Regions from separate parts of the Lysinibacillus sp. NPDC097231 genome, predicted to be linked through region 2. Evidence: predicted binding sites of a transcription regulator. Region 2 holds the regulator's gene; the other holds the start of a gene.
What was found. Region 2 encodes LexA, which represses DNA repair genes until DNA is damaged. Its sites were predicted from a motif close to CGAACATATGTTCG; they were not measured.
Positions count from the first base shown of each region.

Region 1: a site for LexA is predicted at 3,926-3,939, ahead of parE (DNA topoisomerase IV subunit B). Genes of this name have one in related genera too.

Region 1 covers NZ_JBIWDH010000028.1:637-8,529, forward strand. The annotation lists gene parC (DNA topoisomerase IV subunit A) at 1-1,933, opposite strand, end outside; gene parE (DNA topoisomerase IV subunit B) at 1,930-3,906, opposite strand; gene plsY (glycerol-3-phosphate 1-O-acyltransferase PlsY) at 4,593-5,198, shown strand; gene ACIQXF_RS16075 (HesB/YadR/YfhF family protein) at 5,218-5,508, shown strand; gene ACIQXF_RS16080 (spore germination protein) at 5,654-7,210, shown strand; gene ACIQXF_RS16085 (Ger(x)C family spore germination protein) at 7,225-7,893, shown strand, end outside.
Region 2 covers NZ_JBIWDH010000001.1:38,892-46,784, reverse strand. The annotation lists gene pilM (type IV pilus biogenesis protein PilM) at 84-1,058, shown strand; gene ACIQXF_RS00285 (PilN domain-containing protein) at 1,058-1,651, shown strand; gene ACIQXF_RS00280 (hypothetical protein) at 1,648-2,337, shown strand; gene ACIQXF_RS00275 (prepilin peptidase) at 2,397-3,149, shown strand; gene ACIQXF_RS00270 (gamma-glutamyl-gamma-aminobutyrate hydrolase family protein) at 3,184-3,906, shown strand; gene lexA (transcriptional repressor LexA) at 4,062-4,679, opposite strand; gene yneA (cell division suppressor protein YneA) at 4,844-5,158, shown strand; gene ACIQXF_RS00255 (YneB family resolvase-like protein) at 5,155-5,823, shown strand; partial or broken gene def (peptide deformylase) at 6,145-6,723, opposite strand; gene ACIQXF_RS00245 (helix-turn-helix transcriptional regulator) at 6,716-6,907, opposite strand; gene ACIQXF_RS00240 (GNAT family N-acetyltransferase) at 7,252-7,764, opposite strand.

The DNA of each region.
Region 1 (7,893 bases), on a different contig from region 2:
TTTCATCGCCAGCTTTAACATTCATCGTTTTAATTGGCTTCGAATAACGCGTAACCGCATAATCGGCCAGAGGTGATCGTTTAATTTGCCCCTCTTTGGTAGCTGTTAAGATATACGTATTGGCCTGCTCGAATGTTTCAAAACCATACACAGCAATAATAGATTCATCTTCTCCAGTCGGCACAATACTAGAAATATGCTGACCAAGATCCTTCCATCGAATATCTGGGAGCTCATGGACAGGCTGATAAATATAATTGCCTCGATTCGTAAACAACAGCAAATGATGCTGCGTATTTAAAGTTTCTTCATATAACAAATAATCGGAATCCTTCATCGCAAAATCCTGGCCATTCGAGGCTGCATGTGAACGTGTAGATGTACGTTTAATATAGCCATCCTTTGTGACCGTCACAACGACTTCTTCACTTGGCACAAGTACATCTAATGTAATTTTGATTTCTTCAATTTCCTGTTCAATTCTCGAACGTCGTGGTTCTGCAAAGCGCTTTTTAATATCCAGCAATTCTTGTTTAATGACACGTATAAGCTTTGCTTCACTGTTCAGAATACCTTCAAGCTTAGCAATCAGTTTACTTAGTTCTTCCTGTTCACTGCGTAGCTCTGTAATATCGGTATTCGTTAAACGGTATAATTGCAAGCTAACGATTGCCTCTGATTGCACCTCAGTAAAATCAAACTTAACCTGTAAATTTGTTTTCGCATCTCGTTTATCATTAGAAGAACGGATCGTTGCAATCACTTCATCTAAAATAGATAGCGCTTTTATTAAGCCATCCACAATATGCGAACGATCTTTTGCTTTTTGTAAATCATAAATGGAGCGGTTCGTCACAACTTCCTTTTGATGGGCAATATAAGAATCCAGTAACAATGGTAATGTCATCATAGTCGGACGACGATTATGGATCGCAATCATATTAAAATTATAAGCTACTTGTAAATCAGTTGTTTTGAATAAGTATTGTAAAATCCCTTGTCCAGGAACATCTTTTTTCAATTCAATGACAACGCGTAAGCCCGTACGATCCGATTCATCACGAATTTCCGCAATACCTTCAAGACGTTTATCTACACGTTGCTCATCAATTTTCTTCACAAGGTTTGCTTTATTGACATCATATGGTAACTCCGTAATCACGATTTGTTCTTTTCCGCCTTTTATCGGCTCAACGATTGCCTGAGCACGCACGATGATTTTGCCGCGTCCTGTCTCATATGCTTTCTTGATGCCATCGACACCCTGAATAATACCACCCGTTGGAAAATCTGGCCCTTTAATGACGGTCATCAATTCATCAACAGTGGCATGTGGGTTATCTAAACGCATAAGAACACCGTCTAGCACCTCATCCAATGCATGAGGTGGGATGTCTGTGGCATAGCCGGCTGAGATACCTGTCGAGCCGTTTACAAGTAAATTTGGGAAACGGGCAGGTAACACAGTTGGCTCCATATCCTGATCATCAAAGTTTGGTACAAATTCTACTGTCTTTTTGCCAATATCACGTAGCATTTCTGCTGCAATGGCCGAAAGTCTTGCTTCTGTATAACGCATCGCTGCCGGTGGATCACCATCTACAGAACCATTATTACCATGCATTTCGATCAGCATATGGCGTGCTTTCCAATCCTGACTCATACGGACCATCGCTTCATACACAGAGCTATCGCCGTGTGGATGATAATTACCGATAACATTACCGACTGTTTTTGCGGATTTACGGAATGGTTTATCGTTTGTATTACCTTCTGTATACATCGCATATAAAATACGACGTTGTACAGGCTTAAGACCGTCGCGTGCATCTGGCAACGCGCGGTCTTGAATAATATATTTACTATAGCGACCAAAACGGTCACCCATTACTTCTTCTAAAGGTAAATCTTGAAATTTTTCCGTACTACTCATGCTTGGTCCTCCTCTTGTTGGATGAATTCATTGTCTAAAATATTTGAATCATCCTCCATACCGAAGTTTACATTGGCTTCGATCCATTTACGGCGTGGTTCAACTTTATCGCCCATTAACGTTGTTACACGTCTCTCAGCGCGTGCACCATCCTCAATCGTTACGCGAATCAATGTACGCGTTTCAGGGTTCATCGTCGTATCCCACAGCTGGTCGGCATTCATCTCACCAAGACCTTTATAGCGCTGTAATATGTAACCCTTTCCAACTTTATTAATGGCTTTTTGCAAATCACTTTCAGTCCAAGCATATTCAATCACTTCTTTTTTACCAGTGCCTTTTGATACTTTATAAAGTGGTGGTAAGGCGATAAATACCTTTCCTTCTTCAATTAAAGGTCGCATATAACGATAGAAGAACGTCAATAGCAGCACCTGTATATGAGCGCCATCTGTATCAGCATCGGTCATAATAACGACTTTATCGTAGGCTGAATCTTCGACAGAGAAATCTGTTCCAACGCCTGCACCTATGGCATGAATAATCGTTGAAATCTCCTCGTTCTTCATAATGTCCTGAAGCTTAGCCTTTTCTGTATTAATGACTTTACCACGTAAAGGTAAAATCGCTTGGAACGTACGATCTCGCCCTTGTTTAGCAGAGCCTCCTGCAGAATCACCTTCGACTAGGTATAACTCATTTTTCGCAGCATTGCGAGATTGTGCAGGTGTTAATTTTCCAGAAAGAATAGTACTACCTTTTTTGTTTTTCTTCCCATTTCGTGCATCTTCACGTGCTTTACGTGCCGCTTCACGTACTTGCTGCGCACGAATCGCTTTTCGCACAAGGGATGAAGACAGCTCAGCATTTTCTTCAAGCACATACAAAATTTGCTCTGAGACAACACTATCCACTGCCGAACGTGCCTCACTCGTCCCTAGCTTACCCTTTGTTTGACCTTCGAATTGCAGTAAATGCTCTGGAATACGGACAGAAACAATTGCCGCTAATCCTTCCCGGATATCTGTACCTTCAAGATTTTTATCTTTATCTTTTAACAAACCGATTTTACGTGCATATTCATTAAAAACACGCGTTAACGCAGATTTGGCACCTGTTTCATGTGTCCCTCCGTCACGTGTACGTACATTGTTAACAAATGATAGGATTGTTTCTGAATAGCCGTCATTATACTGGAAGGCAAATTCTACTTCAATCTCGTCTTGAATCCCTTCCACATACTTTACAGGATGGAGTACATCTTTCTCCTCATTCAAATAAGCAACGAAAGCTTCAATGCCGTTCTCGTAAAAGAAAACATCACCTTTGCCTTCCTCGCGTTCATCGATTAACTCAATTTTTAAGCCTTTTAATAAAAATGCTGACTCACGTAAACGTTCAGCTAATGTATCATAATTGAATTTTGTCACAGAGAAGATGGTATCATCTGGTAAAAAGTGAACAAGCGTTCCTGTTTGTTTAGTTTGACCAATTTCTTCAAGTGTCGTCACAGGATGTCCACCGTTTTCAAAACGTTGTCGATATTTTTTACCGTCACGATGAATGGTTACTTCTAAAAATGTCGATAAAGCATTAACAACCGAAGAACCTACACCATGTAAGCCACCGCTCGTTTTATAGCCACCTTGTCCGAATTTACCACCAGCATGTAGGACAGTAAAGATAATTTCCGGAGTTGGTTTTCCCATCTTATGCATACCTGTTGGCATTCCTCGGCCGAAGTCTCGTACGCTGATACTTTGATCTTTGTGAATAGTGACAATGATATGAGAACCAAAGCCAGCCAGTGCTTCATCCACCGCATTATCGACGATTTCATATACTAGGTGATGAAGTCCACGGCCATCTGTAGATCCGATATACATGCCGGGTCGTTTTCGTACCGCTTCTAATCCTTCTAAAACTTGAATGGCGTCATCATTATAGACGCTTGGTGACTGTTTATTCGCCAAAAAATTCCCCTCCAAAAAACAAACGCATGTTCTATTTATATTCTCTTCCTAATAATAATAGCATTTCCTGTCAATAGCTAGCGACAGGCCCGATAAATTTTTAAAATTCCCTCTTTAGCTTCACAGTTTGATCATTTTTACAGTAATCACTCATCTATGTGCTTGAGTATTCACAAAGTGCTGAGCTATTTCCTAGACGCAAGGTAATCAGCTTTAGTTGCATAAACAAAACAACAATTGAATAACCCATGATTACAAGCTTGCATCAAAATTAACACAAACTCCTGAGGATTTTGATATCTTCATACAGAAGCTTTTCAGTTCGCTCTGCAAAATATACAGGTATATTAATAAAAATTCTGTCTTTCTGAAGATTATACTAGCTTTTCCATGACATTAAAGATAGACTTCTATTCTACCAAAGGAATGTGTGATTGACAAAATTGCCTTTTTACCTATATTTTTAGAAAGGGCTTTCGAGGTGGTGGCATAACTCGTGTCAAATAGCCTAACCGACATTCAATAGACAAATAGAAATCCATGAAAAATATTTATCTTTTGTATTGAATTCAAGGTACACGGCGAAATCTCCTTCATGACATTGTAGATTATAGAGAAAAAGTGTAAAATACTTGTTACAAACTAGTAGTACCAAGTGATGGTATATGAATGAAAGGAGTCCAGCTATGCTAAATGGACTTATTATTATTTTATGTGCTTATCTCATCGGCTCTATACCTTCTGGCTTATGGGTAGGCAAAATTTTTTATAAAACAGATATTCGTGAACATGGTAGTGGTAATTTAGGAGCGACGAATACATTCCGTATTTTAGGAAAGAAAGCTGGGATAGTCGTAACAATTATGGATGTCTTAAAAGGGACAGTAGCAGTATTACTCGTATCACTTCCTGTATTTTCTGAAGTATCTATTCACCCATTGATTCTTGGACTTGTAGCCGTAATTGGTCATATGTTCCCTATCTTTGCAAGCTTCCGTGGAGGTAAAGCAGTAGCAACATCAGCAGGAGTGCTTTTAGGTTACTCATGGCCTCTATTTATCTTACTATTTGTTGCTTTTATTGTAACATTAAAAATAACGAAAATTGTCAGCTTAACTTCTATAATTGCCGCTTTAGTAGCACTTATCTATTCTATCGTTTATTATTTTGTTACAGGCGATTTTGCGTTAGGCATTTTAGTAGCCTTTTTATTTACTTTTATCGTGTATCGTCACCGCGCAAATATTGCCCGTATTAAAAATGGTACCGAGCCAAAGGTGAAATGGCTGTAAGAAAGAGAGGAGCATTCTAATGAAAATCGCACTAACAGATGAAGCCCTTCAATGGTTTAAAGATGAAATGGAAGTAGAATCCGGTGATTTCATTCGTTTTTATGCACGCTATGGTGGGTCAAGTCCATTTCATGAAGGCTTTTCTCTTGGAATGACACGTGAGGAACCAATCAACATTGGTATAAAGACAGAGATTGATGACGTTACCTACTACATTGACGAGAAAGACTTATGGTTTTTTGATAATCACAGCCTACATGTAGATGTTGATGCGACAATAGAAGAATTAAAGTATGAATATCGTAAATAAAGCAGTGTTTCCTTTCGTTATGACGAAGGGAGCACTGCTTTTCATTTCCCAAAGATTTATTTGAATTCTATTCCAACCTTGGTTTATCTCTTCTAAAAGTTGTGCATTCTATTTGTAGTAAATGTACATCCCGAGGAGGAATACAATGTCCATTTCTAAAATTACCGATACCTCCCAATCAAAATCAAACAAAGACTTACTATATGGTTCTCTTTCTCAAAATTTGAAGGTGATTAAAAGCACACTTGGAAATAGTAACGACCTTATTATTCGAGAAATTACCATTGAAACAGCTGAAAAACATGCGATCGCGATTATCTATATAGATGGTTTATCCGATAAAACGGCCATTTCCGTTTCTGTTATCGATAAACTAATGCTTGATATCCCAGAGGCTCATGACAACGAAATAGAAAAGATTAATCAATATTTAAGAGAATCTTGTTTAACAGTTGGCGACGTAAATGATATTTTCCATTTCACAACACTGTACAGTGCTATTTTAAATGGAGATACAGTCATCTTATTGGATGGCTTTACAACAGGCATCGTGACGAGTACTAAAAGTGCAAAAGATCGGGCAGTTGCTGAGCCATCAGCAGAATCCGTCATCAGAGGTCCGCGAGAATCCTTTACAGAAACGTTACGTACTAACACAGCCCTTATCCGACGGAAAATTAAAAGTCCGAATCTCTGGATAAAGTCGCGTATTATTGGCGAGGTCACGAGAACGGATGTAGCCGTTATGTATTTAAACGGCATAGCGAATGACAAAATAGTCGCAGAGGTTCTTGCGCGCTTAGATCGCATTAATATTGATGGCATTTTAGAAAGTGGTTATATCGAAGATTTTATTCAAGATTCTAAATTCACGATATTCCCAACTGTCTATAATTCTGAACGACCTGATGTTATTGCAGGTGAGCTATTGGACGGTAAAATTGCTATTTTAGTGGACGGAACCCCATTTGTATTAATGGTACCAGCTCTATTTACATCTTTTTTACAATCTGCTGAAGATTTCTATCAGCATTGGTTGATAAGTTCTCTTATCCGCCTATTAAGATTTTTTGGAATTAGCCTTGCCTTAGTAGCACCATCACTTTATGTAGCAATCACCACATTTCATCAAGAAATGCTACCAACGCCAATGCTCATCAGTATTGCATCTCAACGAGAAGGAGTCCCCTTCCCTGCTGTTGTAGAGGCACTTATTATGGAAATTGCCTTTGAGATTTTGAGAGAAGCAGGTCTTCGTATGCCAAGAACCATCGGACCTGCAGTATCCATTGTTGGAACTTTAGTGATTGGTCAGGCTGCCGTCGAAGCAGGGGTTGTATCTGCTGTAATGGTTATTATTGTGGCATTAACAGCTATTTGTAGCTTCCTATTCCCTGCTTATGGCTTATCCAACACAATCCGTGTTCTACGTTTCCCATTAATGGTTATAGCTGCAATCTTTGGGTTATTTGGTGTTATGTTTGGACTTATGATCATTATCCTACACTTATGTAGCCTAAGAACGTTCGGTGTCCCCTATTTAAGTCCATTCAGTCCATTAATTTTAAAGGATCAAAAAGATGCGTTAATATTGCTACCACGCAGTGCTTTATTAACTCGACCGCGCTTAATTAGTCAAAAAAATACTGCCAGAGGACATAAGTATGTGGATACTAAAAAGAGGAATTCAACGAATATGTAAACGAGGAATGCACCATGGCAAAATTTAAGGCAATATGTTTACTGACGATTCTTACTTTACTTTTAAGTGGTTGCTGGAGTAAGCGTGAACTCAATGAATTAGCGATTGTCGTAGCATTAGGAATAGATAAAGTAGATAATGACTTTGAAATAACTGTTCAAGTCGTGGACGCTAGTGAAATCTCCTCAAAACAGCCAACTTCAGGACGATCACCCGTTATTACCTATCAGTCAACAGGTACAACGGTCTTTGAGGCCATTAGAAAAATGACAACAGTAACAGCTAGAAAACTTTATTTTTCTCATCTCCAGGTAGTTGTGCTCGGAAATGAATTAGCAAAAGAAGGAATTAGCGAGCCGTTAGATTTAATTTCAAGAGATCATGAATTCAGAAATGATTTCGATGTCATCGTTGCTCATGACGCGACTGCCGAAGAAGTTTTAAATGTATTAACACCTATTGAAAAAGTACCAGCTAATAAAATGCTAAAATCTCTTAAGACGTCAGAGAAAACTTGGGGTACAACCCAATCCGTTAAAATTGATGAATTAATCAATACTTTATATAGCAATGAAAAAAGTGTAGTCATATCTGCCATTGAAATACAGGGGGATAAAAATGTTGGAATGGATCAAACAAATGTTAAAAGATCGAAATCTCCTGTGCTATTGAAGTATACGGGC
Region 2 (7,893 bases):
GTTTTCCTGCGTTTCTGGCTGGGAAATGGATGACTAATTGACAAAATCATGTATCCTCGGGTAGGAGAAGGAGGTCTTTTCACATGTTTAAGAGAAAGAGAAAGTCGCATGTTTCGATTGAATTGAAGGATTATGTGCTGCGTGCGATTATGGCGAAAGGACCAGAGCCTAGTCAGTGGCAGGGCTATGAATATCCTTTAGAAGCAGGCATTGTTGAAACAGGGGCAATTGTTGATGAAATGGCTCTTTTTGAGATAATGAAAGAACAGATTAAGAAATGGACGGGAAAAAAACAGGCTGTTCGTATATTTGTGCCTGATACGACGGTTTTATTGAAAAACTTTGAGCACCCACTAGATGTGAAATCACAGGAATTACGAGGATATGCGGAGATGGAGCTGGGCCATTCGATTCATTTACCTTTCCAGGATCCATTAATTGATGTCTATGATGCTGATACTGAGGATGGTAAGGCAATGTTATTTGCAGCACCCTCAGAGGAGATTACGAAAATGGTGGGGATGCTGTTAGATGTATCATTAGATCCCGAAGCTGCCGATATTCGAGCATTATGTAATATACGCTTATTAGAACATATGGCTTTGTTAACACCTGAAAAAACCTATTTAATTGCCGATTGGTCCATAAATGAACTCTCTATTAGTATATTTTCAAATGGCCAGGTTGAGTTTCTGCGTTATCAATCTATCGATACGGATGTGACGCAATGGCAGGGCAAAAAAGAGGATGAGTTTAGCTATCAATTTACCTACAAGGGTGAAACTGAAGATTACCAAATGGTTGTCATGGATCAGGTTTTAGAGATTGATCGGATGATGAATTTCTTTAAGTTTTCTTTACATAAAGGTGAAAAAGCAGTGGATGAAATCATTATGCTTGGCGATAATCCAATGATGAAGTCAATTGGGAACTTGTTAGCCTCTAATTTAGAAACACCTTTGATGGTTATTGATGGCGCAAAAATCGAAGAATTCTTTCCACATTTTAAGAAAGAATTTTCAACGTTACTCGGCTTAGCATTAAAGGAGGTTCATTAATGGTTCCAGATATAAACCTCTTACCGCAACTCGAAAAAAGGACAGCCTCGCCAAAGCTTTTTTATACCTTGATTATCTTAATTGTTGGCTGCATCCTTGCTTATTTATTATTTTTATTTTTTACAACGAAAAGTGACTTAGCTCGTTTAACTGCTGAACAGCAAACGTTAAATACACAGCTTGATCAATTACAGCAGGAGCTGCAGGCAAGACAAAGTGTCAATCAAGGTTCTCTAGAGCAGTCTGTGACATTTATTCAAAGTGTTTCTTATCCAGTGACACCACTAATTAATGAAACGAAAACATTGCTACCAGTTCATGCCTATTTGCGTAGCTACACCTTTGGGGCGAAAACAGTTAATATCGAAGCTGATTTTGAAACGATGACAGATATATCGAAATATGTTGAGAGACTTTTAACAAGTAGTTTTTTTACAGATGCACAAATTAATACAGTCTCAAACTTTCATATAGAACTAGGCGAAGACAAAGAGTTAACGCCTGAACAAAAGTTTAAAGAAGTGCCACGTTATTCAGTATCCATTACAGCGACCATCGATTTTATGTATTTGGCTGGAGGTCGGCGCTCATGAATAAATTAACTAGTAGTAAAAAGTCGTCTATTATTCTTTTAGTAGCTTTAGTAGCCGCTATCTTATTTGCGCTATATTATTATTTGTTATTACCAAAATTGGATGAAGTGGCAGCAAAAGAAAGTAGTATATCGAAAGCACAACAAGAAATCTCTCATTTAAAAGAGCAGCTTGCTCAATTAGATAAAGAGCAGGGGCAACCCACTATAAATATTTTAACGTTGCGGCAAAAACTACCTGAAACAAGAGCGGTAGAAAAGATTATTCTAGATTTGGCTGAGATTGAAGAAGTGACAGGAACACGTATTGAGTCATTAACTGTTCATAATGATGATGCAGCTGTCTCACAATCAGAGGTTTCTAATTCCAATATCCTTGAACAAGCTGATGCACAGGTGAATGACGATCAGGATAATGAGGAAGCAATTACCCCTATTGTATCTATTGCAAAGGAATCTCTTCCAGCTAATTTAAAACTAATCACTTTTACTTTAGAGGTTGCTGCACTAGATTATCCTTCACTTGAGGCTTTCTTGCAGGAGATAGAACAATTAGAGCGTGTGATGAAAACCGATTCCATTGATTTTAAATTACCTGGAGAGCAGGATCAGCTAACGAAAGATGCAGATCTAATTTTAAAGGCGACCGTGCAAGTAACAACGTTCTATTACGAAGGACAACAATAACATGATAGGCGCACATACTGCAAATGTATGAGCGCCTATTCGTTTAGGAGGTCATAAAAATGGAAATGGCTTATACAATTGTAGTTTTAATATTTGGGCTCGTGCTTGGCTCTTTTTTTAATGTAGTGGGCTTACGTGTACCTATGAAGGAATCCATAGTGCGGCCACCCTCGCATTGTACCAATTGTCAGAGACAGTTGACGGCAATTGATTTAGTGCCTGTTTTGTCTTATTTGTTTTTAGGTGGGAAATGCCGTAGCTGTGGGCAAAAAATTTCTTGGATTTATCCACTGATGGAATTGATAACAGGAGTCTTATTTGCTTTTGCTTATTGGAAATTAGGTTTTAGTGCGGAGCTTTTCGTAGCACTATTATTGATTTCTTTATTAGTCATTATTGTCGTATCGGATTTTGCCTATATGCTTATTCCAGATAAAGTACTGCTATTCTTTTTACCATTGCTTGTGCTTGGACGAGTGATATCGCCGTTGTCACCATGGTGGGATAGTTTAGTGGGTGCTGTTGTGGGCTTTGGCATATTATATTGTATTGCTGTTTTATCAAGAGGTGGTATGGGTGGGGGCGATATTAAACTTTTCTTTTTACTCGGTCTCGTACTCGGCACGCTAAATGCACTGCTGACACTATTTTTAGCATCCGTGATAGGAATGTTTGCTGGTATAATTATGGTAAAGCTACGCAGACAGGGCAGAAAAACACCTATACCATTTGGTCCATCCATTGCTTTAGCAGCAATCATCGTTTATTTCTATGGGGATGTATTGATTAATTGGTATCTAGGATTTTGGTAAGCTAAAAAGCTTGTGAATTTAGGAGGGAAATATCATGAAACCAGTGATCGGGATAACGGCGTTTGTGGAGGATGATTTGTCCTCGGGATTAAATGCGGCCTATAGTAAGAGCATTATAGAAGCTGGGGGCATTCCTCTTATTATTCCGCTTGGAGTGGAAGCGGATGTGGCACAGATTTTATCGTTAACGGACGGATTATTGCTGTCGGGTGGTCATGATGTCCATCCATTCCTCTTTGGTGCAGAGCCAACACCCAAATTAGGGAAAGTTCATCCAGAAAGGGATTCGGTGGAGCTTGCATTAATTGAAGCGGCCTTTATTCGAAAAATGCCGATCTTTGCTATTTGTCGTGGCATTCAAATGCTAAATGTTGCACTAGGAGGTACAGTATATCAAGATATTGATAGCGAATACCATAGTAGTAAGTTAATAAAGCATAAGCAACAAGCGGCTAGAGGCGTTGCAACACATTATGTTAATGTCACACCAAATACATTATTACATTCGATTATTGAGGAAGAAAAAATTGCAGTGAATTCATTTCATCACCAAGCGGTCAATGTATTAGCGGAGAACTTGATAGTTGCCGCAAAATCAAGTGATGGTATCATTGAAGCGTTGGTACATGAAGAATTACCATTTTGTCTGGGCGTACAGTGGCATCCTGAAGAACAAGCTATTTCAGGGGATGAAGTAGCAAAGAAGTTATTCACTGCATTTGTGAATACATGCCTGAAATTCAAGGTAGAGAGATAAAATAGATCAGGGCTATTTCACGATGTTTTGTTAAATAATATAAAATACAGGCGACGTAGCAAGGAATCCATTTGAAAGTGGATTCCTTTTTTAAAATCAAAAAAGAGGTATATGCTCTTTTACGAACATAATAACCTCTTAGAATTTGAAGTATTTTAGTGTACGCGACGATAGAGTCCAACAACTTGCCCTAAAATAGAAACTTGATCTACAATAATTGGCTCCATTGTAGAGTTTTCAGGCTGCAAACGGAAATGATTTTTTTCCTTGAAGAAACGCTTTACAGTTGCTTCGTCCTCTTCGGTCATAGCAACGACAATATCACCATTGTCAGCAGTTGCTTTTTGTTTAACAATGACTAAATCTCCATCAAAGATACCAGCTTCAATCATTGATTCACCCATAATTTCTAGCATAAATAACTGTTCTTCGCTTGTACCATAAATATCCGGTAGTGGGAAATATTCATCGATATTTTCAATGGCAGTTATCGGTGAACCTGCTGTGACCTTCCCTACAAGTGGGACATGAATAACACTTTGCTTTTGAATAGAATCCTCTGGCTCCAGAATTTCGATAGCACGTGGCTTCGTTGGATCTCGACGAATAAAGCCTTTTTGTTCTAAACGAGCTAAATGTCCATGAACTGTTGAGCTTGAAGCAAGTCCAACTGCCTCACCGATCTCACGTACAGATGGTGGATACCCCTTTGCCCGCACTTCTTCCTTGATGAACGCTAAAATGTCCTCTTGTCTTTTCGAAACTTTTTTCATGATTGCTCACCTCTTTTTTCTATTCATTCTACTTAATTAAATAGTATAGCAGAATGCGAACACTAACGCAAACATAGGTTCGAAAAGTGTTTGACAAAAACGTTTGTTCGCATTATTATGAGAACATATATTCCGAACAAACATTCTAAAAAGGGGCAATAATCATGAAATTCTTAAAGAAAAATCCACATATTACAACTTTATTAGGGGCTTGCGTATTATTTGCAGCATATCTTTTTATAACAGATCCAGGAGATGTTTCATATACAGAAATTGAAGTTGAACACGGTGATAGCTTATGGTCGTTAGCTGAACAATACCGTGGTAAAATGAGTACGGAAAACTGGATTAAGATTGTGAAAGCAGAAAATGAATTACCAAACGTTAAAATTATTGCAGGTAATTCACTAGTGATTCCAGTAGTGGGGGGCCATTCCAAGCCTCTAAATACAATCGAAATCGCGAGAAATGAGAAATGATGAATCAACAACAATCGGCTGTTGTCTATTGCCGCGTGAGTACAGAAAAAGAGACACAAAGTTCCTCGCTTGAGCGTCAGCAGGAGGAGTTAGTGCGCTATGCTAAAGAGCAGGGCTATGAAGTGAAGAGCGTTTTTAAGGATAAGCATAGTGGCTACGATGTGGAACGCGAAGGCTTACTAGATATGCTCGATTTCATCAAAGAAAAAGATATTAAAGCATTATTTGTGCAGGATGAAACACGTTTAGGACGTGGCAATGCTCGAATGGCAGTACTGCATTTATTGCAAAAAATTGAAACGGATGTTTTTTCTATGAGAGACGCAGGGCCAGTACAGTTAAATGAAATGGATACGATGCTGCTGGAGATTTTAGCAATAGTAGAGGAATACCAGCGAAGAATGCATAATGCTAAAATACGGCGAGGCATGCGTCGTGCTGTTGAAAATGGCTATCGTCCTGAAAACAATTTATCGAATCGTGGAAATCCTCATGGTCAAGAGCGCAAGGATGTGCCTGTAGAGGAAATTGTAAATCTTCGTAATCGAGGTTTTACCTTTGAGGAAATCGCCATAACGCTTAGAGGTCTTGGCTTTGAGGTAAGTAAAGCTACTGTACATCGAAGATATCGGGAATATCAAGAGGGAAGCGTGCAAATGAAGTAAGGTTTTGTCAGTGGGAGTTTTATCGTCCCACTGATTTTTTACTTTAAAAGGCTCTAAATGGTGGTAAAGGATAGGCTCGCGGAAGTGACGGATAGAAGGGCGGAATAGAACCGCCGAAGTGACGGATAGAACGTCGAAAGTGACGGATAGAAGGGCAAGTGACGGATAGACTCGCCGAAGTGACGGTTAGAATGGCGGAACTGACGGATAGAGTCGCCGAAGTGATGGTTAGAATCACCCAAGCGACTGATAGGACGGATTCCACCTTCAAAATAACAGGTACAATAAATAACTAAGTCCTATTTATCCTAAAGTATTAAATTAATACAAACTTTCGATAGTCACATTGTCTGGTAGTTTGAATGGATTTTCTTTATTTATTCTGTCATAAAACATGATCCCGTTTAAATGATCTATTTCATGTTGCATTAAGATTGCACCGTATCCATTAAATTGAAAAATGGCTTCTTGCCCATGTATGTCATATGCTTTGACCTTAATTCTTTCATATCTTGGAACAAAACCATTAACTCTTCTATTAACCGAAAGACATCTTTCTCCCTCTGATAAATAAATCATGTTTAAAGAGTGACTAATGATTTTAGGATTAATTAACATATATTCATGATTTTTATCTCAATCTTGAAAAAGTGCAGCAAACATTCGTTTATTAAGACCAATTTGATTAGCGGATAACCCTGAACCAGGACGCAATTTGTATTTCTTTGAAAGATCCGGATCTTGGCTATTTCTCAAGTATTGAAGCATGCATAATAAACTATCTTTATCGTCTTCTGATACAGGTAACGTAACCTCTTTGGTATTCTTTCTTAATATTGCAGCACTCTCTTTTACGAAATCTTTCATTGTTATCATATACTCTGGACGAAACTTACTCATATATAAACACCTCATCTACTTTTCTATTTAGAGCTTTAGCAACTCTAAAGGCCAATTCAAGAGTAGGGTCATACTTATCATTTTCAATACAATTAATAGTTTGTCTTACAACGCCACATTCCTTTGCGAGTGCCTCTTGAGTCATACCTAATTTTTTTCTTAAAACTTTAATAATGTTTTTCAGATTTATCCCTCTTTTGTCTAACATATTGGACATATCATATAAAATAAATTCATAAATGTCCAATCATTTGGACATTGTAGATATAAAAATAAGAGAAGTAGAGCGATTTCAACTTCTCTTTCTCACGTATTCTCATAATGTTTAAAATACAATTGTGCTAGATATCGTTATAGGTATGACATTAGCAGTTTTCTGGATATTCTTGATACCAGTTCTTAACAAATAATAATTCATATTCTCTAAATTGGGATACAATAATGCTTTAAACGAAGATTTAGAAAACGACATGCGTTATTACATATGAAGTAGGTTTTATTAATTGATAGTACATTCTGAAATATTTCTTATGTCCACTCCTCATCTAAGACAGCGTAGTAGTATTCATCCCACCATTCCTCTCCGTGTGGTATACATTTTTTAAAATAACCCTCGCGTCTCATTCCGATTTTCTCCATTACCCGATAGGATGGGATATTTTCTGGCTGGCACGTTGCGATAATTCTATGTAGTTTCATAACCTTAAATCCGTAGTCCAATACAGCCCTTGCTGCTTCAGAGGCATATCCATTATTGTAATAGTTCGGATTCAATACCCAGCCGATCTCATACGTATGGTCACCAAAATATTGATGGAAAACAATATGACCAATAACAATATTTCCTGCCTGTAAAACGACAGGGAAGTATTTAGGGGTATCTTCACTATTCTCCATAACGAATTTTTTTGCTTCTTCCTCATTAAAAACGCCCTCAGGAATATATTTCATGACCGTTTTATTGGACGTATAGTTATAGACTGCCTGCCAATCATGAATATCAAATTTTCGTATTACTAATCTATTAGTTGTTATATTCATTTTGTTTTCCTCCCAATTCCTCTTTAAAGTAAACATAGTCAGTAGTGGTTTTCTTCGTCTACAACTGATTATTAGTTTTCACCAATCGGGCGTTAATCCTACCAAACTTCTTTGCTATCGCTGATGAGT